Regions from separate parts of the Bacillus capparidis genome, predicted to be linked through region 1. Evidence: riboswitches for the same ligand, from Rfam matches in the RefSeq annotation. Region 1 holds a riboswitch; each other region holds the start of a gene.
What was found. Region 1 has a riboswitch for thiamine pyrophosphate ahead of thiC (phosphomethylpyrimidine synthase ThiC). Riboswitches for the same ligand answer to the same signal wherever they lie in the genome.
Positions count from the first base shown of each region.

Region 1 (7,679 bases):
CCAATATGAGAATTCCCTGCATTATAGTAAGTTGCAAAACTTCCAAAGTAAAGGTTCATTCAGATAATTAAAACACATAGGACGTACCCATTGAAGGAAAATCCCTTTATAGTAGACAATTTAATAAGGTTTTTTTCTGTCTGCTATAAAGAGATTAAATTATTTTAATATAAGTCTCTTTTTATGATGATTAAGAGTTACTTTTTGTCGTTTGAAAAAAATCCTGATGCGCAGTACTTGGATCTGCAAACCATCCGGCAACCCCATCTGCAATTTCCTGATTTTGGACACCTTCCATAAGCATTTGAACAATATGCTCTGGAAGCGGCTGTGTCATTGCATTTGTCCATTCTGTGACTTGTTTCACAAATGTTTTCGTTCGGTTCCAATACCTTTCTCCTAGCTGGGAATCCCACGTTGAATGCTTGAATTCTATCAGGGTATCAGCCAATTGTTCAGCACAATAAGAAGAAAGGTTACAGCCTTGACCAGAAATAGGGTCATTAAGAAAAACGCTATCTCCACAGCCGAGAACCAGCTTATCGTGATATGTAACATAAGGTCTTCGAATCACAGGTGTAATGGCCATCTGAAGGAAGGCTTTGTTATCACATAGAGCAAATTGTTCCTCGTTTATCCGGTTATAAATATCCGGGAAAAAATTTTGCGTAATTACTTTCATTTGTTCTGTAAACAATTGCTCATCTGTTATTCCTTTAAATACATCCAATTGCTTATCCGGAACTGCCGTAACAAACAAGATCGTCACAGGCCCCTGTTCGGTCACGGCAGGTATTTCAAACATTTCACCCTGTCCAGGGAGAACATTTACGTTTACACCAAGAGGTTGATTCGGCTTTATTCCCGTGAAATAACCTACAATACATTTCCGCTCAGGCAAATGGAAAGGCGATAAATCTTTTTCAAGCGGAAATGGCAGCAGAGGTCCTGATTTTCCTGTGCAATCGATCACTAAATCATACTGTTCTATTAAAGTCTTCATATTCTCTTTTTCTACTCTTTTGCGATGGAAAGCAACACCTTGCTTTTCTAAATCGTTCATGCAATCGGTATAATACAAACGCTGATCAACAGATAGGGCGGGCTCCTTCAACATTCCAACGAAAAGCTTTTTGGTTCCAATCGTGATATGGATGCTTTCCAGAAGATTTTCCACTTTCGCTTTCGGCATTTGATACCGTTTTTCTCGTGCTCTTGTTGATCCAAAGTGAACTTGGGTAGACATAATCCGGCCATCACGAATCTCATCTGGAGATCGATGGTGAATGACGGTCACTTCAAAATCTTCTTTAAGAGCATAAGCTAATTGCAGACCTGCAATCCCACTGCCAACAATACATATACGTTTTTTCAAGAATATCACTCCTTAAGTTTTCAAAAATATGTAATCACTTTGGACATAGCATGTGACATTTACTGAATTCTAGATCGACGACATAATTCCTGTTTAATGTGTTACACGAACAATCAAAAAGCCTTCCTCGAGATGGAAGGCTTGAAAATTTCACCTGTATTAAAATGTATTATAAATTGCTTCGCATTCTCCTTGCGCCGGTTCATAAAAGCAATGATTTTTAAAACGGGCGACATGGGGCTGGCCATACCATTGCGGTGGACATGCTCCCGGCGGCTTAAAGTACCACAAACTGAATTTTGCAGGCCAAAATCTCTCACCCTGTACGCTTCTTCTGGCTAAACGCCTATCTTGTTCTCTCGCCCGTTGATAAAAATAACCGTGTGTTACCGCTTCAAACGCATGAGGCTGATGGATCACCGCCGGAATCGTGTTGACATTTTTAAAATCGGAGCATCTGACCCTCACCCGGTTAATCGTAACGTTGCCAACAAGAAGCATCCCTTGCTGCCCTTCCCCTTCCGCTTCTGCCCTCAGCAGCCTTGCTAACATGTCAATATCTCTTGTATTTGCTCTTACAACTGCCATAAAAAACTCACCTCCGCTTTCTTCCTTATAGTCTATTGCTCTTCGCTTAATAAGATGAAAAAGAAATGTGGGGATACATTATGGTGATAACTGTTCTATATTCATGATCTGTTCTATCCGTGAATGCGGTATGATAATTGTAGAATACATACAAATGTTAAGGAGAGATACGTAATGATTTTGTATACAGTCGATGCCTTTACGAATCGAACGTTTTCTGGCAATCCGGCAGCAGTGTGCCTTCTGAAAGAAGAGCTTCCTGATTCTGTTCTGCAGTCCATTGCCACGGAAATGAATTTGTCGGAAACGGCGTTTGTCATAAAAGAAAACGAAGGTTACAATTTACGCTGGTTTACACCAAAGGTTGAAGTCGATCTTTGCGGACATGCGACCCTTTCTGCGGCTCATGTACTATGGGAAAGAAATGAAGTAAGCGAAGATCAGCCAATTACTTTCTCCTCCTTAAGCGGTCCGTTAACGGCTAAGAAAAGTGGCGGCTGGATCGAATTGGACTTCCCGACAGAAGCACCGGTAAGCTGCCCTGTAAGTACAGAGCTGAAAGAAGCCATCCATACACCGATTGTAGAGGCAGCAAAAAATCGCCTGGATTATATTATTGAAGTAGAAAATGAACAGCAGGTTCGAAACATAGCCTTTGATACTGAAAAAATGACCGCGCTAACGAATCGAGGCTTTCTCATTACAAGCAGAAGTGACAGGCCTGATGTCGACTTTGTTTCCAGATGTTTTTTCCCTACGCTTGGTGTGCTTGAGGATCCCGTCACTGGCTCGGCCCACTGCGGATTGGCTCCATATTGGGCAAAGAAATTGGCAAAGAAAGAGTTTTTCGCCGAGCAGCTTTCTGAAAGAGGCGGAAGACTCAAGGTCGTTTTACAAGGAGACCGCTGTTTATTGAAAGGAGAAGCGATAACGGTATTAAAGGGCGAATTGGCATTTCCAGAAAGCTAATTTTAGTGCAAGGATAGTCGTAAAATGTAATACATCTGCGGAATAATAAAAAAGGAGCAATCACAGCAAAACCTGTGTTCTCCTTGGGGCCAAGTTATCAAGATTAAAAAAACAAAAAACATAGGCTGTTTGTACATAACTAATGATGTAAACAGCCTATTTATTAAGAAACTTTCTGAAGCAATCGGATCTGATTCTTGAATGACGGATATCTTACTAGCAGAAAACATAATGAAATTTAAATTTGTTGTTTAGGTTCTCCCTGCATTCATTTTCCAACTGTTGACGTTTTTAATCTATTTACTTTTTCTTTTCACACCTGTAGGCCCAAATCCCGGTCTTTCTTCTATTTGATAGGTTTCATCGAGTTCTTTTGAAAGCTCGACTTCTTCATTGCTTAACCCGGCAGCCTGATGTGGATCCTGTGAAATTTTCTTTTTATGGTTATTTCCCTTATGCCCATGATTCATTCTTCCCATGTAAATACCTCCTTCCTGAATTTAGAATACCGAAATTACAATTATTTTATTCAAACATGTTCAAGGTGAACGCTGCTTGTTGAGAGGCGAGGCTTTGACCGTGTTAAAGGGAGAATTCAAGAAATAAGCGGACTTCATTATTAAAGTTCCGTACTGGACATTCCCGGCCATAACGGGAACGAAATTGGGAGCTGCCAAAGCCTGCAATCTTCGTCATAGACCAACCAGGAACCGTCACGTTTGCTCACGTAAAATCAAATATACAAAACGAACAGAACCTGCGTGTCGATGACATCGTTTAAAAACTGAAATAAAAATGAAGAGAGAGGGAAATAAAACGATCCCCTCTCTCTTATTATTTGGTGCTCATTTTTTAATAAATCCTATTATACATCCACGTGATTACTCCAAATGTTACAAAGGCGGCAAGCGTTACAAAGACAACATAACCAAGTCTTGTTTTCGTCATTGTATGTTTGTCATAGAAATTAGGGCTTCGATCGAAAAACCAACCGACAGTTCGACAATCATAAGAAGAACTACAAGAAAAAAGTTTTTCACAAGCTTCATCTTAAACCACCCTATTTGCTTTAACTTAATAATAACACAAATTCCCATTCGTTATTTATAAATCTTACTCCCGCCTTCGACGAATTCCTTCGCCTTTTCCTTGAGGCCTTCGTCAATCGCTTCCTGTGTATCAAGATCATTTTCCTTCGCGTAATCTCTAATATCCTGGGAAATCCTCATGCTGCAGAATTTAGGTCCGCACATGGAACAGAAATGAGCCGTTTTCGCCCCTTCTGCCGGCAAGGTTTCGTCATGATATTCTATTGCCCTCTCCGGATCAAGAGATAAGTTAAACTGATCTCTCCAGCGGAACTCAAATCTCGCTTTCGAAATTGCATCATCTCTGATTTGCGCACCTGGATGTCCCTTTGCCAAGTCCGCGGCATGGGCTGCGATTTTATACGTGATGACTCCCTCTCTTACATCGTCTCTGTTAGGAAGGCCTAAATGCTCCTTAGGCGTCACGTAACAAAGCATCGCCGTTCCATACCAGCCGATCATCGCTGCTCCAATTGCTGACGTAATATGGTCATAGCCCGGCGCAATATCTGTTGTCAATGGCCCAAGAGTATAAAACGGGGCTTCCTTACAAATTTCCATTTGTTTATCCATATTTTCTTTGATTTTATGCATCGGCACGTGTCCCGGCCCCTCAATCATCACTTGGACATCGTGTTTCCAGGCGATTTGCGTCAATTCCCCAAGGGTTTCGAGTTCAGCAAATTGGGCTTCGTCATTTGCATCGGCAATCGATCCCGGCCGCAAGCCGTCTCCTAAAGAGAACGCAATATCGTATCTCTTCATGATCTCACAAATCTCTTCAAAATGGGTATAGAGGAAGCTTTCTTGATGATGAGCCAAGCACCACTGAGCCATAATCGCCCCTCCCCTGGAAACGATTCCGGTCACCCTTTTAGCCGTGAGCTGAATGTATCGAAGGAGAACTCCGGCATGAATTGTGAAATAATCAACACCTTGTTCAGCTTGTTCAATCAGTGTGTCTCGGTATACTTCCCACGTTAAGTCTTCGGCTACCCCGTTTACTTTTTCAAGAGCTTGATAAATCGGAACCGTTCCAACCGGTACCGGGCAATTACGAATAATCCATTCCCGGGTCGTGTGAATGTCCTTCCCTGTCGAAAGATCCATCATCGTATCTGATCCCCAGCGTATCGCCCACGTCATTTTCTCAACCTCTTCCTCTATGGAAGAAGTCACCGCTGAATTCCCAATATTCGCATTAATTTTTACGTGGAAATTTCTCCCGATAATCATCGGCTCACTTTCCGGATGGTTAATGTTTGATGGGATAATCGCGCGTCCTGCTGCCACTTCATCCCTGACAAATTCCGGTGTCATATTTTCACGAATGGCGATGAATTCCATTTCGGGAGTAATGATCCCTTTTCTTGCATAATGGAGCTGAGTCACATTTTTTCCTTGTTTGGCACGAAGCGGCTTTCTGATTAAGCCCGGATGGTCCGCTTCATTGCTCACTGTACGATATCCATTATCCTCCGGTTTAACCTTACGTCCTTCATATTCTTCAACATCATCTCGTTCACTAATCCAATTCGAACGAAGCGGCTTTAAACCTTCCTGAATGTTGATGTGTTGATTTTTATCAGTATATGGTCCGCTCGTATCATAGACTCGTACCGGTGCATTTGCTTGTTCCCCAAACGATCCGGTGGTACGGCTTAATTCAATCTCTCTCATTGGGACTTGAATGTCTTGTCTTGAGCCTTCCACATACACCTTCTTGCTCCCTGAAAAGCTTGACATAATTGAAATGTTTGTTTGCTGTACAGATTCTTTCTTCACTTTCCTTCCTCCTTTTTATTATGTTGAAGGACAGGATCCAGAATAGCACCAACACGAAAAAACCAGATCCAAATGAAAGGACCTAGTTTAAAGTCAGTAAAAAAGAAGTAGATTATTGGATACAATAATCTTCATAATCCCTTACTTCCCCACGCTGGTACGAACCAGATCAGGTCCAAAGGGTTAAGAAGCATTCAGCGCTCCTCTCTCAGCCCGCAACTTTGGGCACCCCTAGTAAACTATTAATTTCTTCAACATGGTATCACGTTTAAGCAAAGAAGAAAAGGGTACTTTTTCACCATTTGGAATGTTTTTGCACAATTTTTTGAAAAACAGGGAGGGAAAAAATGATTTACTCTCGTTAAAAAAACAACCTAAACAGCATCGGAATAGTCTATTTATCCCCTAATTATTAGTAATTAATAAGGTTGTTATTAGGGGAAACTAAAAAAACAAGTGGGAGGAATCATGATAAAAAGGTTTGTGATTGTGTTAGTTGTTACTTTTACGGCAAGTATGTGTTTTAACTGTGAGGCAGAAACTGTTTATACTCCTCCTATGAATTCAAGAGAAGAATTGTATCAAGATATTTTTGTTTCATTGCTTAGTGTTGAAATTGATAAAGCCGTAAACGAATACTACAAAAAGGTTTTAAACTACTCACCTATGGTTTACCCATATCAAGTGTATATAGAGAAAGCAGAACGAATAGGCGAATATCGACGATTTGAATTTACAGTAATAATAAAAGTGACTCCAGTTGTAGGACCACATATTCAAGTTGGACTAGACAGACTAACATTATATATCAATGGGAGTGGACGAGTTAACCTTAAAAAGTATGAACATTTAAGGGACTATGAATTGCCTGAACACTGGCAGCACATATTAATACACTAAGAGGAGAAAACCTCCTCTTTTCCCACATAGAGATGCACGCCGGGCAATTACTAGCAGAGAGCAAGAAAAGAGAAGGAGCACTTTTCTCCAATTTTCTTATTCAAAAATGCATCAAGATAAATTTTCAAATAATATCTAAAGGCATCTTTTTTCTCGGTTCTGGGAAAGCCTCATCAATACGATTCAAATCTTCTTGAGTCAGTTCAACCGAAACCGCTTCTGCATTTTGATAAACGTGCTGCTCTTGCACCGCTTTTGGAATGGCAATCACATGATTGGATCGTATAGTCCAAGCAAGGGCTATTTGAAGTGGCGAAACATTATATTTTTCAGCAATCTTATTTACATTATCATCACTGAGCAATTGTTTTCGTAATGATCCTCCTTGGGCGAGAGGGCTATACGCCATAATCGGTATTTTATGATCTTTATGCCAAGGCAGTAAATCAAAATCAATTCCTCTCGAGCCCAGGTGGTATAAGACTTGGTTCGTGGCACAATTCCTTCCGCCCTTTGTATTCCAGAGTTCTTCCATATCAGCCGTGTCGAAATTGGAGACTCCCCATCGTAATATCTTTCCTTCTTTTTTCAATCGTTCCATCCCTTCAATGGTTTCTTCTAATGGAACACTGCCTCTCCAATGTAATAGGTATAAATCCAAATGGTCAGTGCCAAGGCGATTCAAGCTATTTTCGCATGCAGCTGAAATATTTCCTAATCCTGATTTTTGCGGATATACCTTTGAAACGAGAAAAACATCGTCGCGATTTTCTTTAATAGCTTCGCCAACGACTCGTTCAGAATTTCCCTGGCCGTACATTTCAGCAGTATCGATCAGCTTCATGCCTAAATCAAGCCCGAGCTTCAGTGCCTTAATTTCTTCTTGTTTCTTTTTAGGGTCTTCTCCCATATACCATGTCCCTTGCCCAATAGCGGGAAGGCAAGTTCCGTCCGGCAAAGTAACGTTCCGGTTT
Region 1 is NZ_JAFDST010000006.1:57,399-65,077, reverse strand. It holds gene JOC74_RS19630 (HD domain-containing protein) at 1-67, shown strand, start outside; gene JOC74_RS19625 (styrene monooxygenase/indole monooxygenase family protein) at 191-1,375, opposite strand; gene JOC74_RS19620 (cell wall hydrolase) at 1,535-1,963, opposite strand; gene JOC74_RS19615 (PhzF family protein) at 2,138-2,932, shown strand; gene JOC74_RS19610 (YfhD family protein) at 3,229-3,411, opposite strand; gene thiC (phosphomethylpyrimidine synthase ThiC) at 4,033-5,805, opposite strand; TPP riboswitch at 5,935-6,048, opposite strand; gene JOC74_RS19600 (DUF3888 domain-containing protein) at 6,274-6,705, shown strand; gene JOC74_RS19595 (aldo/keto reductase) at 6,830-7,679, opposite strand, start outside.

Region 2 (7,679 bases), on a different contig from region 1:
AATAGGCGTACCGCCGCCATAAAGCTATAAGCGTATTTTGGTTTTACTTTGACTTGCTGCATGAGGGAATAAAACAAAAATACAGGCCTTGTCGTTAAAGAAAAAACGACACCGATTACGGCAAAAACAATCCCGCGAAAGCCCAAATGCAATCCGCGAAAAAAACTTTCTTCCGTAATATCAATAAGCCCCCAATGAAACCACGTATGCTCCCCTTTTCCAAAAAAGATCATCGACGTTGATGACGTGATAAAAATAAGCAGAAAAGGAGCCGCGATTAGCAATAACCGCTTCCATGGATGGCCTGTAAAAAACAAATAGAGCAAGATGGTACCGAACATCACATTGATGATCACGTTGATATCATGAATAAACAAAATCAAAACAAACAGGATCACCATACTGCCAAATTTTAAGCTGGGATTTACTTTATGCAGCCACGTTTCTTTAAATGCAAAATCAAATGGCATACTTGTCCTCTCCTAACGAGCACTTTCTATTTTTTCGGCCGTTAAATCGTCCTCTATCAGCTTTCCATTTTCGATCAACCAAGCCCTGGACGCAAAATGCTCAACGATGTTCATATCATGCGTCACCATCACGATCGTTGTGCCGCTCTCCCGGAGTGCTTCAAGCTGCTCGAGGATAGCAAACGTGTTTTTCGCATCCTGGCCAAATGTCGGTTCATCCAACAGTAGGATCGGCTGTTCTTTGACAATCGCGGCAGCAACCGATAATCTCCGCTTTTGTCCCATTGATAATTGATACGGATGGTTTTGCTTGTGATCCTTTAGACGAAAACTCTCAAGCAGCTCGTCCACTCGGGCAGAAATCCTTTCCTCACTCCATTTTTCTAATCGAAGTGTATAGGCGACTTCCTCATAGACGGAATTGGTGACGAATTGAAATTCAGGGTTTTGAAACACAAAGGTCACGTCATCGGTCAATGTTTTGATTTTTTTATGATCCCGGTCAAATATGGTGTAGGAGCCCTTTGTTTTAATCAAATCCATGAGAGCGTGCAAGAGCGTGCTTTTCCCCGCTCCATTTTTTCCAAGGACGGCGATCCATTCCCCCAGATAGACATTCGCTTGCCCTACATCTATTTTTTTCTCTTTCCCTCGAAATCCTGCAAACGCGGAAAGAGAAATGGCCGTTTTTTCTTGATTGATGCTTTGCTTCGGCGCAAGTTTCCGGCGAGATTCGATATAATCGTTCCATACGTTCGGGTACCATATTCCTTGTTCAATCAGTACGTCCTTGAATTCTGCAAACACTTCTTCTTTGGAGCCGTCTGCGATGATCGTTCCCTGATCACTAAGCAGAATCACGCGATCGACGAAATTAACAATTTCTTCAATTTTATGCTCGACAATGATGACCGTTTTCTCCTCGCCAACCTCTTTGATCGTTTGCCAAACCTCTTTCGTCCCTTCTGGATCGAGCATAGCAGTCGGTTCATCTAGGAATAAGACATCCGGCTCAAGCGCCAGCACTGAGGCAATCGCCAATCGCTGTTTCATACCGCCTGACAAGGTTTGAATATTCGTATGAAGATTGTCAAAGTGAAGTCCGACTTGTTGCAAATAATGCTTCATCAAGCGTTGCATCTGTTCCCGGGGTATTTGCAGGTTCTCAAGAACAAAGGCGAGCTCTTCATCGACATAGGGCATACAAAATTGTGTATCAGGATCCTGAAACAAAAAGCCCCAAGAATCAGGAACCGTCACTTCCTTTGCTTTCATTGGTACTTCCACAGAATTCGGGATGAGTCCCGTCAATACTTGCAAAAGCGTGGATTTTCCTGAACCAGATGGACCCAACAGCAATACTTTTTCTCCTTTACGAAAAGAAAGGGAAAAATCCTTGAATAACAAGGATTCCGCCCCCGGAAATTTCAACCGCAAGTCCTTTACATTCGTCAAGGATGTCATAACACCCACCTCACAATTAATCCAACGCTCGATAATCTTTACTTGAAGCCGGGCGAACAAGGTTGGTAACGCCTGTCTTCTCCAGCGCTTGGACAATTAGATAAGCAAAGATTCCGGCAATGATAATCGAACCAGCGACTCTAAACCCAACATAAAGCAGCAAATTCCAAGGCGCCAGGTCGCCGATATACCCGTAATAATAGTCGATCACAAGTGAAGCTATCGCTGATAACACAGCTGCCAAAGAAACAGTGAAAAGATCATACCTTTTATAACGGAAAGCAGCGAAAATTAGTTCAGCCGCCAGACCTTGACCCAAACCGAATATAAGTGTAGCTACTCCCCACTGGCCGCCAAAAATAAATTCTCCATGTGCCGCAGCAACCTCCGCTAATACAGCAACACCCGGTTTACGAATAATTAAAAAAGCAACAGTTGCTGCAATAAACCACATCCCATAAAGCAGCTGATCAACATGAAGCCCGACCGTTGAAACCAAGCTGTAAACAGGTCCCCATAATTTATAAACTATCCCGAAAATAAAAGCGATAATAATTGTAACTAAAATATCAGTCAGCTTTAATCCTTTTTGCATGATGGTACATCTCCTTTTTTTCTTAGATAAATAAAAAAACCACTTTCTTACCAGCAATAAGAAAGTGGTTGTATTGGAAAATAATGATAGACATATAGATCCCGCAACTCCACTTCCCTACGCTGGTATAAACCAGATCAGGTTCCAAGGGTCTTAAAGTCCTACTTTAATCTCAACCTTCTAAAAAGGTCCCCCTAGCGGATAATTCACTGATTCACTTGTATAAGCACTACCTTATCACTTTTTTAGGAAATGTCAATTGTACGGTTTTCCATTTTATGATCTTACTGCAATTAGGTATTTGTACTTATCAGCATCTCTTTTATCTCTATGGCTATCTCTAATGAAGGAATCGCATCATCAATACTCAAGCTTGTCGGAATATCTTTCTCGCAGCACTCCAGTACGTGCTTAATGGCTTCTGCATAACAATCACTATTCTCTACTTTGACTTCTTCCTGACCGTCGTTCGTAAATAGCTTTAGAGACATTTCACTTCTATCCTTATGTCCATTCTCCACGTACTCTACCGTTGCATCTTCAAAAACGGCTTCATAAGCAACAGTGAACGGATGGTAACCTGGCATCATAGAAGAGCATTGGACCTCAACAACTGTATCATCATAATGGAAAAGTGCATCAACGTGTGACGTTCCTGCTTTCCCATTGAGACCGGCAGCTGTCATCTGCTTTGGACTGCCTATTAGCCAAGTGACAAAATCAATCTCATGAATCATGAAATTGGTTGTGATGTGGTTCAGCCCTAAATCGCCCCATAACGGAGGAGTCTTTCTTTTCAAGTGCAAAGCCTTTAACTTCCCATATGTATTTTGCTGGGCAAGCGAATAAATATATTGATAGGGTTGTTCGAATTTAATAAATTGATCAACAAAAACTTTTCTCCCATATTTGTCAGCTGCCTGCTTCATCGCGATGGCATCCTCAAGGGTTAACGCAACAGGTGTCTCACAATAAACATTCTTTCCATTTTTCAAAGCATCAATGACATACTTTTTATGTAAGGTGCTTGGAAGGCAGACATCGATTAAATCGATTTCTTTGTTCGTCATAATGTTATCAATATTGTTGGTAGCTGTTATTTGCAAATCTTGTTCAAGTTTTTTAAGTTTCTCTTCGTTTCTCCCGAAAATGATAACTGAATCGACGTTTTCCGTTTTACGATAAATGTCGGCGTGATAAGAGCCAAAGCCTGTTCCTAGTATCCCTACTTTCATATGTGCATCTCCTTTTGGTTTAGTAAGATAAGTATATCAGTCTATTGGTGAAATAACCTAGAATAGGAAAAAATTGAAGGTTGTTAGATTCTTAGATAAATAGATCAAAATAAGACCGTACAAAATCATAAGGTAACAAACCATTCTTAGCACTTTCTATTAGAAACATAAAATAAAATTTCCTAATTTAAAGGACTTTTTACCTATTTGTTGAAGTGGTAAATAGAAGGTGAGGTGAATGCAATGATAAGAATGGAACGAATCATTGTGAAAGAAAGAGACCTCGATATTCTAATTTATAGTGTAGGAAATAGGTATGAAGCTCATGCTGCTAACACAAAAACTGGACAGTTAAGTATCGCAAGAGGAGTGGAAAAATGGAGTACAATTACAGAAGGAATTGAACGGGTATTGAGACCGATGAGATCATAATCACCTATAGAATCCTTTCAAATACCATCAACATCTCAACGGGAAAATCACTACATATCCGAAATGAAAATCATTTGCTTAGAAGATCCACTCTCCATGAGGGAATGGAACTTCCACAAATCTTTCGTGATAACTACGTCTTGGATTAGCCTCTTAAATCGTTCATTTAATATCCATATTAACAAAGAATCGATTATCTTTTATCTGAAATTAGATAAATTTGCAGTAATTATCGACCTTATATAAGTATGATTTTAATGGCTCTATTTTTAAATAAAAATCATTATTAAACTGGCTGCACCACATTATGATATTTGAAATAACTCGAGAGCTTCGAGTTAACATGTGTATGATAATTGTCTAATGAAATATCTAAATGACTGAGTAGTTTATAGGCATGAACCCAAGCACTCATTTCAGCTGTAATACGATAAGACATGTCATTTAACCATTTATCATGATCTAATTCATTGTTCAAGTGATCAATCAAATGACCGATTTCATGGGCAAGCGCATACGCATTTTCCAATGTTATAGACTGGGGTACGGTTATGGTCATTTTAGATGAATTAAAACTAATCTTCTTGTTCTCATCAAATATAACCTTACAACCCTTGTTATCAGCAAAGGATGCCAACTTCTTAAACGTTTCGAATGTTACCATATATTCAATTCTCCTAATTATTATTTGTAATGCCATAACCTTATTATGAATACTTTAATTTATGATCTTAAATCGCAAATTTAGTCCCTATCAGATGAAAATTAGACTTAACGCCCTTCTATAATGATGAATTCGATGTTTTTCACTGTCTGATTTTTATCTAGAGATATCTTGTCTGTTTAAATTGTTAAATTGTTTTGTTTCTGCTCATCTATTATAGATGATAAACGATTGGAATAAAATGTTTTGTTTAGAAGAACGACCGGGTAAAAAGAATATAGGAAGTCAATGATTGTTGAATAAGAAGTACTGAATCTTGGTTCTTTGCTTCCAGCAAAATGCAAAAGGTACGCCTAGTTATTGGCGGTAATAAAGAAGGGAAATTCCCGAAATTAAAAATTAAGAGGAAATTTTATTTAAGTAATGCACACCTTTTTGAAAAATCTCAGAACCAAGCGCTCCTAACTACTAACCAATCTCGATAGAAAAAGAGTGAAATGAAGCCCTAGGTTCTAATTTATCGGCTTGGTATCATGACCACTTATTTTCCCTCAAGAAACTTTCGAATAAATGTAATACTACGGGCGATATGCCCGTAGCCATCTTCGGATTAATATTACACAATTCTCTTCATTATACAATAACTTTCGATTTCGATGTTTGAAAATGAGTCAGGATTTCTTCCCAAGTAAAATATTGACGGATAGTATCAACATCGCTTATTCCCTCTCCCGTCTGTACCTCTACAAATTCAAGTTCAGTAATCGCTCGCAGCCCATGCTTCTTACCTGCAGGAAGATGAATAATATCTCCTGATTTCACGCGGTGAATATTTTCGTCTAAAGCAAGCTCCCCTTCACCTCTAACAATTGTCCATACTTCATCACGACTCTGATGATAGTGATAGGTTGAATTTTTACCAGCATGAATACATATACGTTTAGTTACCATTTCTTTCCCGTTGTCATATTTTGCATAATCTAGTGTCCTTGACCATCCCCAAAGACGTTCTTCATACATTGGTGGATGATTGAACTCTCCAATTAACTCTTTAATACGAAGGCTTGATGCTTTATCAGCAACTAATATACCATCTGGACTAGCAGCAACAACTATATCCGTCGTACCGACCACTGTAACTGGGATATCAAGTTCGTTTACTAGATGAGTGTTTACTGAATCACTTGAAAGAACACCATTGCCAATTTGATTCGTTGCCATTTCATCGGTTAATGTATTCCAAGTGCCAAGGTCTTTCCAGTACCCATCATAAGGAAGAACAACAATATGCTCTGATTTTTCAACGATTTCATAATCGAAACTAATCTTTGGAAGCAATCCATAATTATTAAGCAATGTATCGTATTGAAGAGGGAGGTTCTTTTCTTCTAAACTATTTAGCAAAAAGCCTAACTTGAACGCAAAAACTCCGCAGTTCCAAAGTGCTTTTTGTTCGATTAACTCTTCTGCAGCCTTCTCAGTTGGTTTTTCTGTAAAACGGTTGACTGAAAAAAAGGAATTATGCTCTGTTATTTCTTTAGGAACAATATATCCATATTTTGAAGACGGATATGTAGGATTCACACCCATTAAAGCTAAATCTGCCTTTGAATCACGTAACACACTCTCTAAACCTTTAACAGCTTCAAAAAAACCATCCTCTACATAAGGATCGACTGGCAGCACGACGACAACCTCATCTATTGCGACTTGCTCTTCTGAATGAAAATAGGATGCTGCTAAAGCAATGGCTGGAAACGTATCACGGCGTTCCGGTTCGATAATCAATGGGATATCTACACCAACTTGACTATAAATCATATCACGCTGCATCTTAGAAGTCGCAATAACTGTTGAATCACTTAATCCAACGGCTTCGATTTGCCCCCACACCCGTTGGACCATGGATTCCTTGACGCCACTTTTTCCTTCCAACACTTTTAAGAACTGTTTCGAACGAGTATCATTCGATAACGGCCACAAACGCTTACCAGAACCACCTGACAATAAAACTAATTTCATCATTATACCTCCATTAAAAAGAGACCTGTTATAAAACAGGTCTCAGGATTCAACTATTTTTTTTAGTACTGTTCGATATTTATTAATTGAAATTTCACGTTTTAAATACTGTTCTAAATAGTTTCTTCCATTAAATCCAAGATCAGATAATTCTTCTCTCTTCATTTTATACAAGTAATTAATTTTCTCAATAATACCTGAATAATCTTGAGGCTCCGAAACCACTCCACAATTGCTCTTATCTATTAACATTTGAACTTCGCTCTCTTGTTCTAATACACCAAGAACTGGCTTACCAGCTGCCATAACTCCGTATATCTTGCTTGGAACAGACACACCTTTAATTCCTTTTTGATTCACAACTAAATGAACATCTGCAGCATTTAATGAATACTTAATAAATTCTTTTGATTGATAAGGTAAAAAATGTACGTTTGAAATGCCATTTGTCTCAACAAAAGACTGCATATCCTTCTTCACTGCACCTTCTCCTATAAAAACAAACGCAAGATCTTGATATTTTTTAAAATAATCCGTTACCTTAATTATATTTTCTAGATCATAATATAAACCTATATTACCTGAATACATAATAATAAATTTATTTTCTAAACTATTATCTTTAAGAAACTGTTGAATATGTGGTTCTTCTTTTGTTAATGGGATAATCTCGTCTTCATTCGTCCAGTTATTAATCACGACATAGTGAGGCACTTTTTCATTCTTAAAACGTTTTTTTAATGTTTCACTCATATCATTTCCAACAACGATAACACAATCTGAATATCGACAATTCA
Region 2 is NZ_JAFDST010000002.1:591,713-599,391, forward strand. It holds gene JOC74_RS10020 (energy-coupling factor transporter transmembrane component T family protein) at 1-470, opposite strand, end outside; gene JOC74_RS10025 (ABC transporter ATP-binding protein) at 483-1,934, opposite strand; gene JOC74_RS10030 (ECF transporter S component) at 1,951-2,529, opposite strand; TPP riboswitch at 2,627-2,735, opposite strand; gene JOC74_RS10035 (Gfo/Idh/MocA family protein) at 2,823-3,764, opposite strand; gene JOC74_RS10040 (hypothetical protein) at 4,008-4,196, shown strand; gene JOC74_RS10045 (hypothetical protein) at 4,483-4,860, opposite strand; gene JOC74_RS10050 (sugar phosphate nucleotidyltransferase) at 5,494-6,882, opposite strand; gene JOC74_RS10055 (glycosyltransferase family 4 protein) at 6,925-7,679, opposite strand, start outside.
Region 2: another riboswitch for thiamine pyrophosphate. It lies ahead of JOC74_RS10030 (ECF transporter S component); the one in region 1 lies ahead of thiC (phosphomethylpyrimidine synthase ThiC).

Region 3 (7,679 bases), on a different contig from region 1:
AGAAGAACGAATCATGAACTCAAGTTTTGGCCAAATCATTTTATTAGTTGCCGTTATTGCGGATCTTGTTACTATGGTTCTGCTTGCCATTTTTGCGTCCGTTTATGAAGAAGGCAATAGCAACATGTGGCTGCTTCTTATATTGTTTGCTGCCGGTGTCATTCTTTACTTTTTTGGAAGAGGATTTAAAAATCGCAGGTTTGTTGAAACGATGTCTAAAGGTACGATACAAATTGGAACGAGAGCAGTATTTACGCTGATTATCGTCCTGGTTGCCTTGTCAGAAACAGTTGGTGCGGAAAACATTTTGGGTGCTTTTTTAGCAGGCGTCTTAGTTTCCCTATTATCCCCGAATAAAGAAATGGTTGAACAACTCGACTCGTTCGGCTATGGATTTTTGATTCCGATCTTCTTTGTTATGGTCGGGGCGAAACTAGATCTTTGGTCGCTTTTTCAAAATCCGAAAATACTAGCTCTTATCCCGCTGTTATTTATTGCATTATTAATCAGCAAGCTGCTTCCTGTCATGCTTTTAAAGAAATGGTTTGGAACGAGGCAGGCGCTTGCTGCAGGGTTTCTTTTAACATCAACCTTGTCGCTGGTGATTGCAGCAGCAACGATCGGAGAACGGCTAGGGCTGATTGACAGCCAAATGTCAGGCGCGCTAATATTAGTCGCCGTCATTACGAGTATCATCACACCAATTGGGTTTAAGAAACTTTATATAAAAAAATCCGCAAAAGAGCAGAAACGAAAGATTGCTTTTATCGGTGCCACTCAAATGACATTGCCGGTTACGCTGGAACTAAATCCTGATCGGTATGAAGTTCGAGTGTATCATGTGTACCCGGAAAATGCGGAAGAGAAAATTTCTGACTCTGTTTTCGATATTCACCGCTTACCCGACTACAAGGAATCGACACTTCGAGATCATTCTATATATGAAGCAGATATCATAGTTGTTGCTACAGGAGATGAAAGTCTCAATAGCCAAATTGCTTCTTTTGCAAAGGAAAATGGTGTAAATCGTGTCATTGCCAGCACCGGCTTTCTTTCTGAGGTAAATGAACTAACTGACAAAGGCATTGAACCCTTTTCTATTCCATTATCCGGGCAAATGCTGTTAAAGGCGTATATTGAAGCGCCTGAAATTTTGAATGTGCTAAGCGGTAAGGATGCATCCTTGGCTCAAATTAATATGAAGAATAAATCTTATGATGGAGTGATGCTGAGGAACTTTCCGTTTAAAGGCGATCTCGTTTTTGTAAGAATTTTTCGAGGGTCTGACAGCATCATTCCGCACGGAGACACTGTATTAAAAACAAATGACAGGCTGATTATTTCCGGCTCGCGAAATTATATAAATGATTTAAGGAGCCAATTAGAAGTCTATTAGTACAAAAACTGTTTAATTTGTGATAAGATATAGGTAAAACTTATAGTTAAACCACTAGGGGAGTCCTTGTTTAAGGGCTGAGATGAAAGTGAGACTTTCGGACCCTTATGTACCTGAACAGGTTCAGACCTGCGTAGGGAAGTGGCGAGGCATTTGCCATCTACTTTATCTATGCAAATACCAAACCACTTTTCTTCGGAAAAGTGGTTTTTCTATTTTTAGGGGGAAAACGAATGAAATTTTCGGAACATTGCAGAAAGAACGCCGCAGAGTGGTGGGAGGGCAGCTTCATCCACCCATTTGTAACAGGGATTGGTGAAGGGACGCTGCCTCTAGATAAGTTTAAATATTACGTTCTCCAAGATTCCTACTATTTAACTCATTTTGCCAAGGTCCAATCATTGGCGGCGGCCTATGCTGACAGCCTGTATGTCACGAGCCGGATGGCTGACCATGCAAAAGGAACCTACGAAGCTGAACTTGCCCTTCATCGGAAATTTACTGAGCTATTAAAGATCAGCGATGAAGAATTGGACGCTTTTCAGCCGTCACCAACGGCTTACTCCTATACCTCTCACATGTACCGTTCTTCAATGGGAGGGAATTTCGGCGAGATTTTAGCAGCCCTGCTGCCTTGTTACTGGCTCTATTATGATGTCGGTGAGCATCTGAAGGAATGTACGCCTGATAATCCAATCTATCAAGAATGGATTGCAACCTATGGCGGAGATTGGTTCAAATCACTTGTTGAAGAACAAATTGAGCGCTTTGACGAGTGGGCCGAGAAAAGCACAGAAGAAGTGAGACAGCGAATGAAGCAAAACTTTGTAACGTCATGCTACTATGAATACAAATTTTGGGATATGGCGAATAAAAAAGAAAATTGGTCCGTTACTGAGTCTAAAGAGGTGGAACAGGGTGCAGATTCACTTAATTACCGATGACCGCCATACGATAGACCAATTGATTCAAAAGGTATCCGATTTGCAAGATTCGATCGATTACTTACACATTCGCGAAAAAACGAAGAGTGCAAAAGATGTGGCGAACTTAGTGAAACAGCTGATAAATTCCGGATTTGACAGAAGTCAGCTGGTTATCAACGACCGGGTTGATGCGGCTGTGCTCGCTGGAGTCAATCAAGTACAGCTTCCATCACATAGCTTTGATGTGAAGGAAGTAAAAGCTAAATTCCCCTATTTAACTGCCGGCGTTTCAGTCCATTCTGTTGAAGAAGCAATTCAAGCCGAAAAAGACGGCGCCGATTATTGCCTGTTCGGTCATATCTATCCGACAGGGAGCAAATCCTTTGCACCAGGCAGAGGAACAGAAGCATTGCAGGAGGTTGTAAACGCCGTAGCTATTCCAGTCATCAGCATCGGCGGAATAACGGGAGAAAAAATCGCTGAGCTAAAAAAAATAAAACCGGCAGGAATTGCGGTGATGTCCGCTATACTTTCAGCTGATCATCCGCGACGAGCAGCAGAGTCATTTGTACAACTGCTAAAGGAGGAACAGTAATGGCAACGCATTACGATGCAGCGATTATCGGAGGGGGCATTATCGGCTTATCTACTGCCTATCATCTTGCGAAAAAAAACGTCAAGGTTGCCCTGTTTGAAAGCGGAAAAGTTGGAAAAAAAGCATCTCAGGCTGCCGCCGGAATGCTTGGTGCCCATGCAGAGCTGGAAAAGCCAGGTGTATTCTTTGATTTCGCAAGAGCCAGCCAGAGCAGGTACCCGACTTTGGCAGAGGAAGTAAAGGAAATCAGCGGAATTGATATGAACCTGAAGACTGGAGGAATCTTAAAGCTAGCTTACTCCAAGGAAGATATAGAAAGTGGAAATCAAATGAATAGACTCGATTCTGTCGTTTGGAAAAGCAAGGAAGAGGCACTTGCCATGGAGCCTTCTATCAGCGAAAGTATTCTCGGTGCGAGCTTTATCGAAGATGATATTCAAGTAGAGCCAACGAAAGTTTGCAAGGCTTTCGCAAAATCAGCAAGGCTTCTTGGGGCAGATATTTATGAATATACGCCAATTACCGCGATTGATACGGATTCTGCAGCTATTACAATAAAATCGCAAAATGAAACATTTTCAGCGGATCAATTGATCGTTGCCTCCGGAGTTTGGAGCGGGCATTTCTTTCAGCAGCTCGGACTTGAGAAAAAGCTGTATCCTGTCAAAGGAGAATGCCTTTCAGTTTGGAATGAGGATATTGCGCTTGAAAGAACGCTCTATCATGAACATTGCTACATCGTACCGCGAAAAAACGGGCGGCTTGTTATCGGAGCGACGATGAAGCCTGGCGATTGGGATGAAGAGCCAACCTTAGGAGGAATTGGAGCCGTCATGAAAAAAGCTGCCTCCATGCTTCCAGCTGTCACACGGATGAAAATAGACACCTTTTGGGCAGGACTGAGACCCGAGACAGAGGACAGTACACCATATATCGGAAAGCATCCGAATGACAATCGAATCCTATTTGCAGCAGGGCATTACAGAAACGGAATTTTGCTTGCACCGGCAACGGGGAGCATGATTTCTGACCTCGTTCTCGGCAAGAAGGTGAATCAAGAGTGGGAAGATGCCTTTGCGATTAAGGACAAGGAGAGACAGGTCATATGATGATTCAATTAAACGGACGAAAAATAACAGTTGACAATGGCATTACAACGGTTCAGAAGCTTTTAGAAGCCTATCAATTAGATAACCGAATCGTCATCGTTGAAAAAAACAAAGAAATCATTGACAAATCAAACTATACAGATGAACAGCTTCAGGAAAATGACGTTGTCGAGCTCGTTCATTTTGTAGGTGGAGGGTAAAAAAAATGTTAAAAATCGCTGATAAAGTATTTCAATCCAGATTATTTCTCGGTACCGGAAAATACCCTGATTTCGAGACCCAAAGAGAAGCAGTCGAAGTCTCTGAGGCTGAAATTTTAACCTTTGCCGTGCGGCGAATGAATATCTTTGAAGAATCGCAGCCGAATTTTTTAGAAGCGCTAGATTTATCAAAGTATACGTTATTGCCTAATACAGCTGGGGCGAAAACAGCAGAAGAAGCCGTAAGAATCGCGAAGCTATCAAAGGCTTCGGGATTGTGTGACATGATTAAAGTTGAGGTAATTGGTTGTGACAGAACTTTGCTGCCGGATCCGGTAGAAACCTTAAAAGCGTCAGAAATGCTGCTGGAGGAAGGATTTATTGTACTGCCATACACGTCTGACGATGTGGTTCTTGCCAAGCGACTCGAGGATTTGGGAGTTCATGCAATCATGCCGGGTGCTTCTCCGATTGGATCAGGAAAAGGCATTGTCAATCCAATGAATCTCTCATTTATTATTGAACAATCGAATGTACCGGTTATCGTTGATGCTGGTATTGGCTCTCCAAAGGATGCTGCCTATGCAATGGAGCTAGGCGCAGATGGTATTCTCCTAAATACAGCGGTGTCAAATGCAAACGATCCAGTCAAAATGTCGCTTGCGATGAAATTGGCTGTTGAAGCCGGACGTATGGGCTTTGAAGCTGGAAGAATTCCAGAAAAAAATTACGGAATTGCCAGCAGTCCGCTTGAAGGAATGGTAGGATCTTGACAAATAAATATTCCAGGCAAACATTATTTGGCCCGATCGGCGAGGAAGGACAGAAAAAATTTGCAGATGCTCACGTTGTAATTATCGGCGGTGGAGCTCTGGGAAGCTCCTCAGCAGAGATGCTCGCCCGGTCCGGCATAGGCAAAATAACGATAGTAGACAGAGATTATGTTGATGAAAGCAATCTCCAGCGTCAGCAGCTTTACACAGAATCAGATGTGCAGGAAAAGCTGCCGAAAGCTGTCGCGGCAGAAAAACGTTTGCGGCAAATTAACAGCGACATTCAAGTAACAGGCATTGTAGCTGATATTACCGCTGAGAATATCTTCAGTTTCATTGCAGGTTCCTCGGTCATTATTGACGGTACCGATAATTTTGAAACAAGGCTGATCGTAAATGATGCCGCAGTTAAAGAAGGGATTCCTTTTGTGTTTGGAGCTTGTGTTGCGAGCTACGGTCTTTCCTATACGATCATTCCCGGACAGACGCCTTGCCTGAATTGTTTAATCGGCCATCTTCCGGCAGATGGCATGACGTGTGACACAGTTGGGGTCATCAGCCCGATTGTTCAGCAGGTGGCTGTCTGGCAGGTAACAGAGGTTTTTAAGCTACTAGCCGGTCAGCATACGGGTTCTGTCTTGCGAACTGCTGATATTTGGAAGGGCGAGCATTCTGAGGTAAGGGTAGATGCCTTAAAACATTCTGCGTGTCCTACCTGTGCCGAACGGAGCTATCCGTTTTTATCTTATGAAAATCAGACAAAAGCAGCCGTTCTATGCGGCAGAAATACGGTTCAGATCAGAAGCAATACGAAGAAAAAAATGGAGTTAAAGCTTATTTATGAACGTTTGGGAAAAGCAGGTGTAAAGGTAAAAGGGAATCCTTACCTGGTTTCGTTCGAAGCTGATGGCTGCCAACTGGTTCTGTTCCAGGATGGACGGGCGTTAGTGCATGGAGTAAAAGACATTGCCAGAGCACGGACGATCTACAGCAAATGGATAGGGTAAAAGGAGATGGATCTATGTTTAAAGCATTAACAATTGCGGGGTCTGATTCCGGCGGAGGAGCGGGAATTCAAGCGGATATAAAAACATTTCAGGAATTGGGAGTCTACGGAATGTCCGCTCTGACTGCGATTACGGCGCAAAATACTCTTGGGGTTCACGGGGTCTATCCCGTTTCGGCACAAGCACTTGCAGAACAAATGGATGCCGTTGCTCGAGATTTAAAGCCGGACGCTCTAAAAACAGGCATGCTGTTCAATGCAGAAATCATTGCATTAACAGCTGCAAAAATAAAGGAGCACGAACTGACAAAGCTTGTGATTGATCCCGTCATGATCGCAAAGGGAGGGGCGTCTCTTCTTGAAAAAGAGGCCGTTTCTGCATTAATAGAAGAGCTTGTACCCTTGGCATTTGTGATAACGCCAAATATTCCTGAAGCTGAAAGCTTAACCTCGATTGAAATCAACTCTGAGGATGACCGGAAGCGAGCTGCAGAAAAATTGCATCAATTCGGGGCCAAGAACGTCATCATCAAAGGAGGGCACCAGCCGGATAGCGACAAAGTAATCGACCTTTTATTTGACGGCAAGGAATTTTTGACGCTCTCCAATCCGTTTATTGATACCCGCCACACTCATGGAACCGGCTGCACATTCTCTGCAGCATTAACAGCGGAAATCGCAAAAGGAAAAGGCGTTTACGAAGCCTTTCAAACAGCTGCCCGCTTCGTTCATGAAGCAATAAAAAACGGAATTAACATCGGTGAAGGTCATGGTCCGACCAATCACTTTGCTTACAAATTGTCGAAAAATCAACTCATTAATTAGCGAATAGTTTTCGTTGACAATACCTCTGAAATGGAGGTATTTTTTTGTTATAGCAACTCCCCTGTCAATCAAATGAATTCTGTGGTACTATTGTGATCAGGTACTAGAAACACGTCATAAACAGGAGGCTTATACATATGAATTTATCATTAAAAGGCCGTAACATCGTCGTTATGGGAGTGGCCAATAAACGAAGCATTGCATGGGGAATCGCCCGTTCATTGCATGAGGCAGGCGCGAGACTAATTTTTACTTATGCCGGAGAACGCCTTGAAAAATCAGTGCGCGACTTGGTGGATTCACTGGACCGAAAGGACAGCATCATCCTTCCGTGTGATGTAACCGATGATCAAGAGGTGGAGAGCTGCTTCGAAAAAATAAAAGAAGAGGTTCAGGTAATTCACGGGATTGCCCATTGTATCGCGTTTGCCAACAAGGAAGACCTTGCCGGAGAATATTTAAACACGACAAGGGACGGATTTTTATTGGCGCACAATATCAGCTCTTACTCATTAACGGCTGTTGCAAAAGCGGCTAGAGGAATCATGACTGAAGGCGGCAGCATTGTCACGCTAACGTATCTTGGGGGAGAACGGGTCGTTTCAAACTATAACGTCATGGGAGTGGCCAAAGCGTCACTTGATGCAAGCGTAAAGTACTTAGCAAGCGATTTGGGTAAGGAAGGAATTCGCGTGAATAGCATATCTGCTGGCCCGATTCGTACATTGTCTGCGAAAGGAATTAGCGACTTCAACTCCATATTGAAAGAAATTGAAGAATCCGCTCCGCTCAGACGAACAACAACACCGGAAGAAGTAGGAGATACGGCATCGTTTTTATTCAGTGACT
Region 3 is NZ_JAFDST010000001.1:146,558-154,236, forward strand. It holds gene JOC74_RS00735 (monovalent cation:proton antiporter family protein) at 1-1,396, shown strand, start outside; TPP riboswitch at 1,443-1,553, shown strand; gene tenA (thiaminase II) at 1,630-2,340, shown strand; gene tenI (thiazole tautomerase TenI) at 2,315-2,917, shown strand; gene thiO (glycine oxidase ThiO) at 2,917-4,026, shown strand; gene thiS (sulfur carrier protein ThiS) at 4,023-4,226, shown strand; gene JOC74_RS00760 (thiazole synthase) at 4,232-4,999, shown strand; gene JOC74_RS00765 (ThiF family adenylyltransferase) at 4,996-6,006, shown strand; gene thiD (bifunctional hydroxymethylpyrimidine kinase/phosphomethylpyrimidine kinase) at 6,021-6,830, shown strand; gene fabI (enoyl-ACP reductase FabI) at 6,968-7,679, shown strand, end outside.
Region 3: another riboswitch for thiamine pyrophosphate. It lies ahead of tenA (thiaminase II); the one in region 1 lies ahead of thiC (phosphomethylpyrimidine synthase ThiC).

Region 4 (7,679 bases), on a different contig from region 1:
AGAGCAAGTGTTTCTAAAAGCATCTATGTTAAGTGACAGGGGTGCCCGTTTCGATGAAATCATTAATAATTTCTAAAACGATGTTGAAAATGTGGCAAAGAGAAATAAATAAGATTTTTGATACCACAATGAAGCGTATTCTGGCCATTTTGTTCTTTCTGTTTACTGTCACGATAGCCGCTATAATCGGCTACAGCTTTACGGGTACTTTTTTAAAAGCCTTTTTAACAGGCAGAGAGCAATCTCTAGGGCTTCTGGCAACATCAATGTCGATCAATGCTTCAATTTTTACTTCATTACTGTTTGTCCTCATTAAAGTCAGGACACCCGAACAGGATCGTTTTTCTATGCAGCTTAGCTGGCTTCCGCTAACAACGTTTCAAAAAAGCTTAGGTTATTTTATTCCGATAATGGCTGTTGTATCATCTATTATTTTATTTATCATCGGCATTTTATTAATTCCTAATTTTATCATAAATAGAATTGGCATCGGTTTTACTATCGGTTTTTTTGCCATGATTTTTGTTCAGACGATATTTGTTTTGTCGTTCATTAATCTAATCTATAACGCCACGTACATGTTTATTTTAAAAATCAAATTTCCATTACAAAAGTTTTTTTCTTTATTTGTATTGCTCGTTTTAGTTTCAGGGTATATTATGACTCATTTTAATATAAATAAAATCGCAAAGACATATCAAACTTTTGATTATGATTTTATGTATTTTTCAGCCCCCTTTTTTCTTTCCCTGCAAGGAATTTATCCTGAGGGAGTTAATTATTTTATCTTAACAGGCTTCATTCTGTTTACGATTATCTGTGCATTTATGTCAATGTCTCTTATGCCGATCATGTCAGAAAAAAGATCGCTCAAGCTGTTAAGCAGCCTTCCGTTCCCTTCTGCCAAAGGTTGGAGCCTTCTTGTGAAAGAGATCAAATCACAGGTGAGAAATGAGGAAAATATTCTTAATTTTATATTGCTCTTTATCATTATTGTGTTTGTAAAATACAGGTTCAATTTGGATTTCAGTGATCAAAAGTTATTAATACTTAGTGCTTTTTCAGGATTGATCGCGTTCAATTCATTCGGAAATGACCGAATTGTATTACCGGTGTATAAAACAATTGGATTAAAGCCGTCAGAGGTTGTTTTATTTAAATATTGCGGACTTGTGGTTATCGGAATGTTACAAGTTTTTCTCTTGGCACTGTTTACATGTACTGCACCGGAAAGCTTCATAGTCCTGCTGCAAAGCATCGGCGTGCTTTTAAATTCATGCGGACTGTTTTATTTAGTCGGAATTTTATTGCCGCTTGACCGAAACAATCCGTACACGGGAATCTTTTCATTCGGAATGTTGATTATTATGATGATTCCTATATTTTTTATCGGGAACTACTTAATAGGCTCAGCAGGAATCGAGTTGCAATGGATCATGTTACTATGTTTTGAATTGCTGCTTCTTTTTGTTATTCATAAAGGCTTTAAATGGAGGTATGAGCATGATTCAGCCTCTTAAAGAAGTGTTGAAGATTGAGAGAATCCCTTCTCTTCCTGTGCATGTAACACTAAAGAAAAAGCACTTGACAGATGACCAGCTCGGCGCAGAGTTTCCCATTAACGAATCCGCATATCATATGCTAAAAGAAATGGACGGAAAAAAAACTGAAGGCGAAATAACGGAATCAATTGCAAAAATATTTAATGTGAAAGAAAAAGTTATTTCAAATGATTTCAATAAACTTTTACTAGAGTTAAATTCACATTATTTAGTTGCACTTCGCTATCAGTCTCCATCATTATTAGTCACTTTTTTACTCCAGTTTTTCAAGCAGTATCATTTTAAATATAAGGAACGCTATATGAGTAACGGAGAGTCCTTTTGGTCGATTTTTTTCACTTGTTTATTCATTGTAACGAAAAAAATTATTTTCATTTGGTTTTTATTTATGATAGTCGCGACTGTTGCTTTTTTAATCATTCCGGACCAATCCATTGTCAATATTGCAGTTTATTTCACGGTCATTTATATAGCCCTGATAACAGGAACAGCATTACATGAAACTGCGCATGGATATTGTCACCGTAAGTTTGCGGGAAATCATGGGCCTCGAGGCTTTTTTGCCTCTGATATGATGTCAGTTAAATTTGTTAGGCCAGTCATTAAGCCTTATAAGTTAAAGATGCTCTGGATCACCGCCCTAGGTCCGTTAGTGCCAGGTTTATTGGGCGCTTCGGGAATTACGATTACGTTTCTGTATTTAAGGGAAAATCCAGTATCTTCAGGTTTCTTCATTTTTTCAATCGTTTATTTTATTCATCTTTTATACCTGCTGCCGTTCATGGGAGATGGGAAATCAATCATCAAGCAGCTGATGCTTGAAAGAATGGGAGGTCAAAAATGATGAAATTAGAATCTTTAAAGCATGGCGCCATTTTCGGAAGTTTTATCGCATTTCTCGGATATCCAATGCTGTTGGCCGCTGTGTTCTTTTATCATTTATTTCAAGCGAAATCCAATAACGATTTATTATTTAATAGTTTGTCATTTGAAATGGATGGGAATTCAGCGTTTACCTTTCAGATCAAACCTAACTTCTTCATTATTATGATTTCGTTATTTATCGTTGTCTTTATCATCGTTTCGATAATTTCCAGTATAAGAAAAAAGCGTTTTAATTAAACATAAAAAGCTTAGGAGGATCCTCCTAAGCTTATTTCTTGGTCGATAATTTATTATAGTTTTGCAAAAAATAAATTTCCCTCAACTAATTCTAGACTCCAAGACTGCTAAGCAGCTCATTCTTTAGTTCAGAAAAACTTTTTGATAATAGAAATCCATTACTTCTAGGGTGTTTCTCCTTCACATGGACTTCTTTTACGATACGTCCGGGACGGCTAGACATGACATAAATCCGATCAGACAAAAATATCGCTTCATCTATATCATGTGTGATTAACAAGAAACTCTGCTTTGTTTCCATTCTAACAGTAGTCAGCCATTTCAGCATTTCACGCTTTGTTAAAGCATCAAGCTTGCCAAAAGGTTCATCGAGCGCAAGTAAGCGTTTGTCTGTCAAAACGGTTCGCAGAAAGTTCGCCCGCTGCTTCATACCTCCGGACAACGCACTCGGATAATACTCTTCAAAGCCGCTCAGTCCAAATTTCTCAACTAACTGGCGCGCTTTTTTTTCAGCATCTTTTTTTCTAATTCCCATAATTTCTTGAGGAATGATTACATTTTCCAATACAGTTCTCCACGGAAACAACACGTCTTTTTGCGGCATGTATCCTAGTTTATTCGTTGTTCCTGTCACATTTTCTTCATTGAAATAAATTTCTCCGTTGCTTGGTGCAATCAGGCCGGTAACAATCTCTAAAAGAGTGCTTTTCCCGCAGCCGCTAGGTCCAATGATACTTACAAATTCTTCTTTTTTCACATGAAGATCGATTGTATCTAAAACGCTTAGATTATCAAATGATTTTGAAACAGACTTTATCGTAAGCATGAGAAACTGCTCCTAGTTATCAATAAATTGATTCGTGAAGGCTTTACCTGTATCAATTTTTTTATCCAGCAATTGATTTTCGACCATCCAGTTGGCGTAATTTTCCCATACCGCTTGATCCTGGATTCCCCATCTATCTGCATTGCCTTGATACTGCTTGCTCAACCAGTCTTGGCTTTTATGAACAAGATCTTTGTTCAAATCCGGAACCTGTTTTACAAGCAAATCTGCTGCTTCTTCCGGATTGTTGATTGAGTCCTTATAGCCTTTTTTTGTTGCATCCATAAAGGCTTTGACAGTTTCAGGATCGGAATTAATAAGCTTCTCGCTTGAAGCGATGACAGGTGTATAATAATTTAATGCAGGATCTAAGTCTTTTAAATAAATAAGATTTAAATCGATCCCCTGTCTTTTTGCTTCAATGCCGTCCCATCCGTAGAAAATCCATTCAACATCTGCATCTCTTCCAATAGATTTAAAGAAATCTGTAGCACCCAAAGTCACATTTTCGATTTTTTCATAATTTGCATTATGCTTTTTCATGACTGCTCGTAAGACAGCTTCTTCTGACTCTGATCCCCATCCCCCATATCGTTTGCCTTCAAATTGTTTAACCGAGGTGATGCCGCTTTTCTTTAAAGAGGCAAAGGCCGATGTGTTTTCTTGAATAATGGCAGCGATTGACACAATCGGGATATCGGTTGATCTTGCCTGAGTGACCGATTCTTGATTCGAAATGCCAAAATCGGCATTTCCTTTGGCAACCACTTGTTCCACACTCATACCATCTCCGGGTTCAAGAATTTCTAAATCTATTCCATTCTCTTTATAATATCCTTTTTCTTTTGCTACATAGATTCCTGTATGATTTGTGTTAGGAAACCAATCGAGCATAATGGTTACTTTTTTTAGGTCTCCATTTTTTCTTTGCTCAGAATTTTGCTGCCCGCATGCTGAAAGCAGCAATACGAGAATACTAAATAATACATACGTTTTGCGCAGTTTCATTTTATCAAAAAACCTCATTTCTTTTGCTTGTGTTTCCATGGCATACAAGCTCTTGCTGCAAGCTGAATGCTGCTGTAAAAAGTCAGGCTTAATAACACGATAATGACGATGATTAAAAATACCCGAACGGTTTGAAAGGATTGCGTTGCCCTTGTTAAAGTAACTCCCAGCCCCTTGCTTGCCCCGAGCCATTCAGAAATAACGGCTCCCATTACGGCGTATGTACCTGAGATTTTCAGACCGGTAAAGAAAAACGGAAGCGCAAACGGAAGCTTCAGTTTAAATAGAAGCTGGTAACGGCTCGCACCGACAGACTTCATCATGGCAAGCATGTCTTTGTCAACCATACGCAAGCCCTCAATCACATTCATAGCTATGGGAAAGAAGCAGACGAGCGCTACGATAAGGAGCTTAGGTACAAAACCAAAACCAAACCAAATAATAAATAATGGCGCAAGCGCAATAATCGGAATCGTTTGCGAAACAACGAGAAGCGGGCTGAATGTTCGATACAAAACGTCGGAAGAATCGAGAATAATTGCAAACCCAACCCCCACGACGACGGAAAGAAGGAGCCCTGTCAATGCTTCAAATAATGTAGGAAAAATATGATCGGAAAATGCAAAATTTCCTGTGAAAAATTCTGTAATCACGAGATGCGGAGCGGGCAATATCCAAGCCTCAGTCTTCGTGATAAGGACAAACAATTCCCATAAAAGAAAAAATAAAAAAACCGAGCTTACCGGCAAAACGATATTCCGAACGCTATCCCATTGCGTGCTAGCGGTATTTTTCAACCTTTTCACGAATTGTCACGCCCCCATCAGGCCGATAATGGATTTTCATATGGGTCATGACCTCAGTGGCTCCTGCTGCTATGCAAGCATCTTGAGCCTTTTTGACGATTTCCAGAAGCTCGTCCATTTCACCTTCCATAACCGTCTCCATCGCACCGACTTCATAAGGAACGCCGGAAGCGGCAACAACTTCAATTGCTTTGTCGACTAATTCATAGACCGGGATTGTTCCAGATTTGGGCAATACTTGAAATGCCAGATTTATCGATGACATATACTCCTCCTTCTAGTGAAGAAGAGCAAGTGGAAAATTGAGAGGAGGATCGCTATAGAAAAGTCATTCACTTTTGTTATAGAGTATCCCTACGCTGGCATTACCCAGATCAGGTTTGTGGGTCGATACGTTTTCGCATCCTCTCAGCCAAGTTCACTTAGCTCCCCATATTATTTACCATTGTACCTTACCATGATTCTCGACGCTTGTAAATCAGCTAAAGCCCGCCATCAAGGCATTTCCATTCAAAACAAGCAAACCAATTTTGATAGATTCTCCAAAAAAATATCTTCAAAACGATACGATAAACTAAATTTTTTTGCATATTCAGCCATTTCTTTGAATGTAATAATAGAGAGATGATAGAGAGGGGAAAGAGAGAATGAATGCGTTTTTTTTAATGCTATTGTGCTACTCCCTGTCAGTAATAAATTTATTGATGGGGTATTTCGAGGCAATAAAGGTGTGCGATGCAGAAGGAAAAGTGAATGGCAGAGGAATGATATTTTATATTCCGCTTGGTGTAGCTTTCGCCATTCTCTCATCCTATTTTTTAAATTCGATTAAATAATTCGTTACTTACTCAGCTTCGCTTCAAGCAAAGACAGATCTCTCCAGCCAAAGGCGATTTCAATATGGTTTTTCTCAGCGATCGTAAAGCTATCTTTTGCTACTTTTTCTGGTTCTAGGGAAAGATAGAATCCAATGGAAGGATTTTCATCCAGCACCCAGACCAACATGTTTTGATACCCGTTTTCTAAGAGATATTTGACACCCTCTTTTACTAATGCTTTTCTCGCACCCATTTTTTGCTTTTCTTTAAACAAATAGATTGCATATAGCTCACCATCATAGTTGTGTTTTTTTGTCCGCTCGGGACCGAACCCGGCAAACCCGAAAATCCCTGACTGATCTTCAGCGACAAACACGCTTTCAAACGAATTATCTCTCTACATCTTCTCTCTATCTTCATAATTTAATTGCGCAAGATATGTATCAGACACTATGTTTTTATATGTCGTTCTCCAGCTATCCACATGTACCTTGGCGATTTCTGCCGCATCCTCTTTTGTTGCTTTGCGAATGTTGAACATCATAAATCACTCCTTTTTACTTTAGCGAAAAAGGCAGCCCGTCGACTGCCTTCATCTTATTCTATTGTTTCCTTGACCGCTTTGGATTTATTGATACCGATGCCGATTTCATCCAAGCTTTGTCTAACGTTTCCTTTTCCAGAAAAATTTTCGATCAGTTCTTTCACATCAATTCCTGAAGAAGCCTTCAAGCTTTCCTGCAAGGAAGACATCAAATTGGTTGCATAACCGGTCACTCTGTTTGCCCCGCTGTTTTCACCGCTGCCGCCGGTATCAACAACCGTAATTTTATCAATGTTGGAAAGTGGCGCAGACACCTGCTTCGCATATTCAGGCAGCATTCCTATAATCATATCGAGAATAGCAGCTTGGCCGTATTTCTCAAAGGCTTCAGCGATTTTTTCTTTTGCTTCAGCTTCTGCAAGTCCTTTCAGGCGTATAACTTCTGCTTCCGTTTCTCCTTTTGCTTTTTCCGCTTCCGCTTTCGCAATTCCATCCAAACGCACTCGTTCTGCTTCAGCGCGAGCCAAGGCTTCAGTACTATACTGCTTAGCATCTGCTTCTGCATACTGGCGTGCTTTGTGTGCAGCAGCTGATTGTTCGACAGAGTAACGATCGGCATCCGCTTTTTTCTTAACCTCTGAATCATACTGCTTTTCTCGGCGAAGAATTTCTTTTTCTTCCAATTCAATTTGTTTCTGCCGCTCTATGATTTTCACTTGCATTTCCTGCTCGGTCACTTGCTGTCGCGCCCTGGCAGTTTCAAGATCGTATGCTTGGTCTGCGCTTGCTCTTGCCGTATCCTGCTCCCTGCGGTATTCAGCCATTTTCATCTGATTGATTTTTTCAGCTTCAGCAATTTCCGTCGCTCGTTCCAGCTCGGATTTTTTCGCGTCTTTTGAGGCTTCCGCCCGCTTAATTCTTGTTTCTTTATCTGCTTCTGCTGTCGCGATGTCCGCATCTCGTTTTACTTGCGCAATCCGTGGTTTTCCTAGT
Region 4 is NZ_JAFDST010000012.1:1,849-9,527, forward strand. It holds gene JOC74_RS23145 (ABC transporter ATP-binding protein) at 1-76, shown strand, start outside; gene JOC74_RS23150 (hypothetical protein) at 54-1,520, shown strand; gene JOC74_RS23155 (PqqD family protein) at 1,504-2,406, shown strand; gene JOC74_RS23160 (hypothetical protein) at 2,403-2,684, shown strand; gene JOC74_RS23165 (ABC transporter ATP-binding protein) at 2,776-3,510, opposite strand; gene JOC74_RS23170 (ABC transporter substrate-binding protein) at 3,523-4,518, opposite strand; gene JOC74_RS23175 (ABC transporter permease) at 4,533-5,324, opposite strand; gene JOC74_RS23180 (MTH1187 family thiamine-binding protein) at 5,299-5,589, opposite strand; TPP riboswitch at 5,659-5,767, opposite strand; gene JOC74_RS23185 (hypothetical protein) at 5,972-6,160, shown strand; gene JOC74_RS23190 (GNAT family N-acetyltransferase) at 6,165-6,518, opposite strand; gene JOC74_RS24225 (hypothetical protein) at 6,540-6,683, opposite strand; gene floT (flotillin lipid rafts scaffold protein FloT) at 6,740-7,679, opposite strand, start outside.
Region 4: another riboswitch for thiamine pyrophosphate. It lies ahead of JOC74_RS23180 (MTH1187 family thiamine-binding protein); the one in region 1 lies ahead of thiC (phosphomethylpyrimidine synthase ThiC).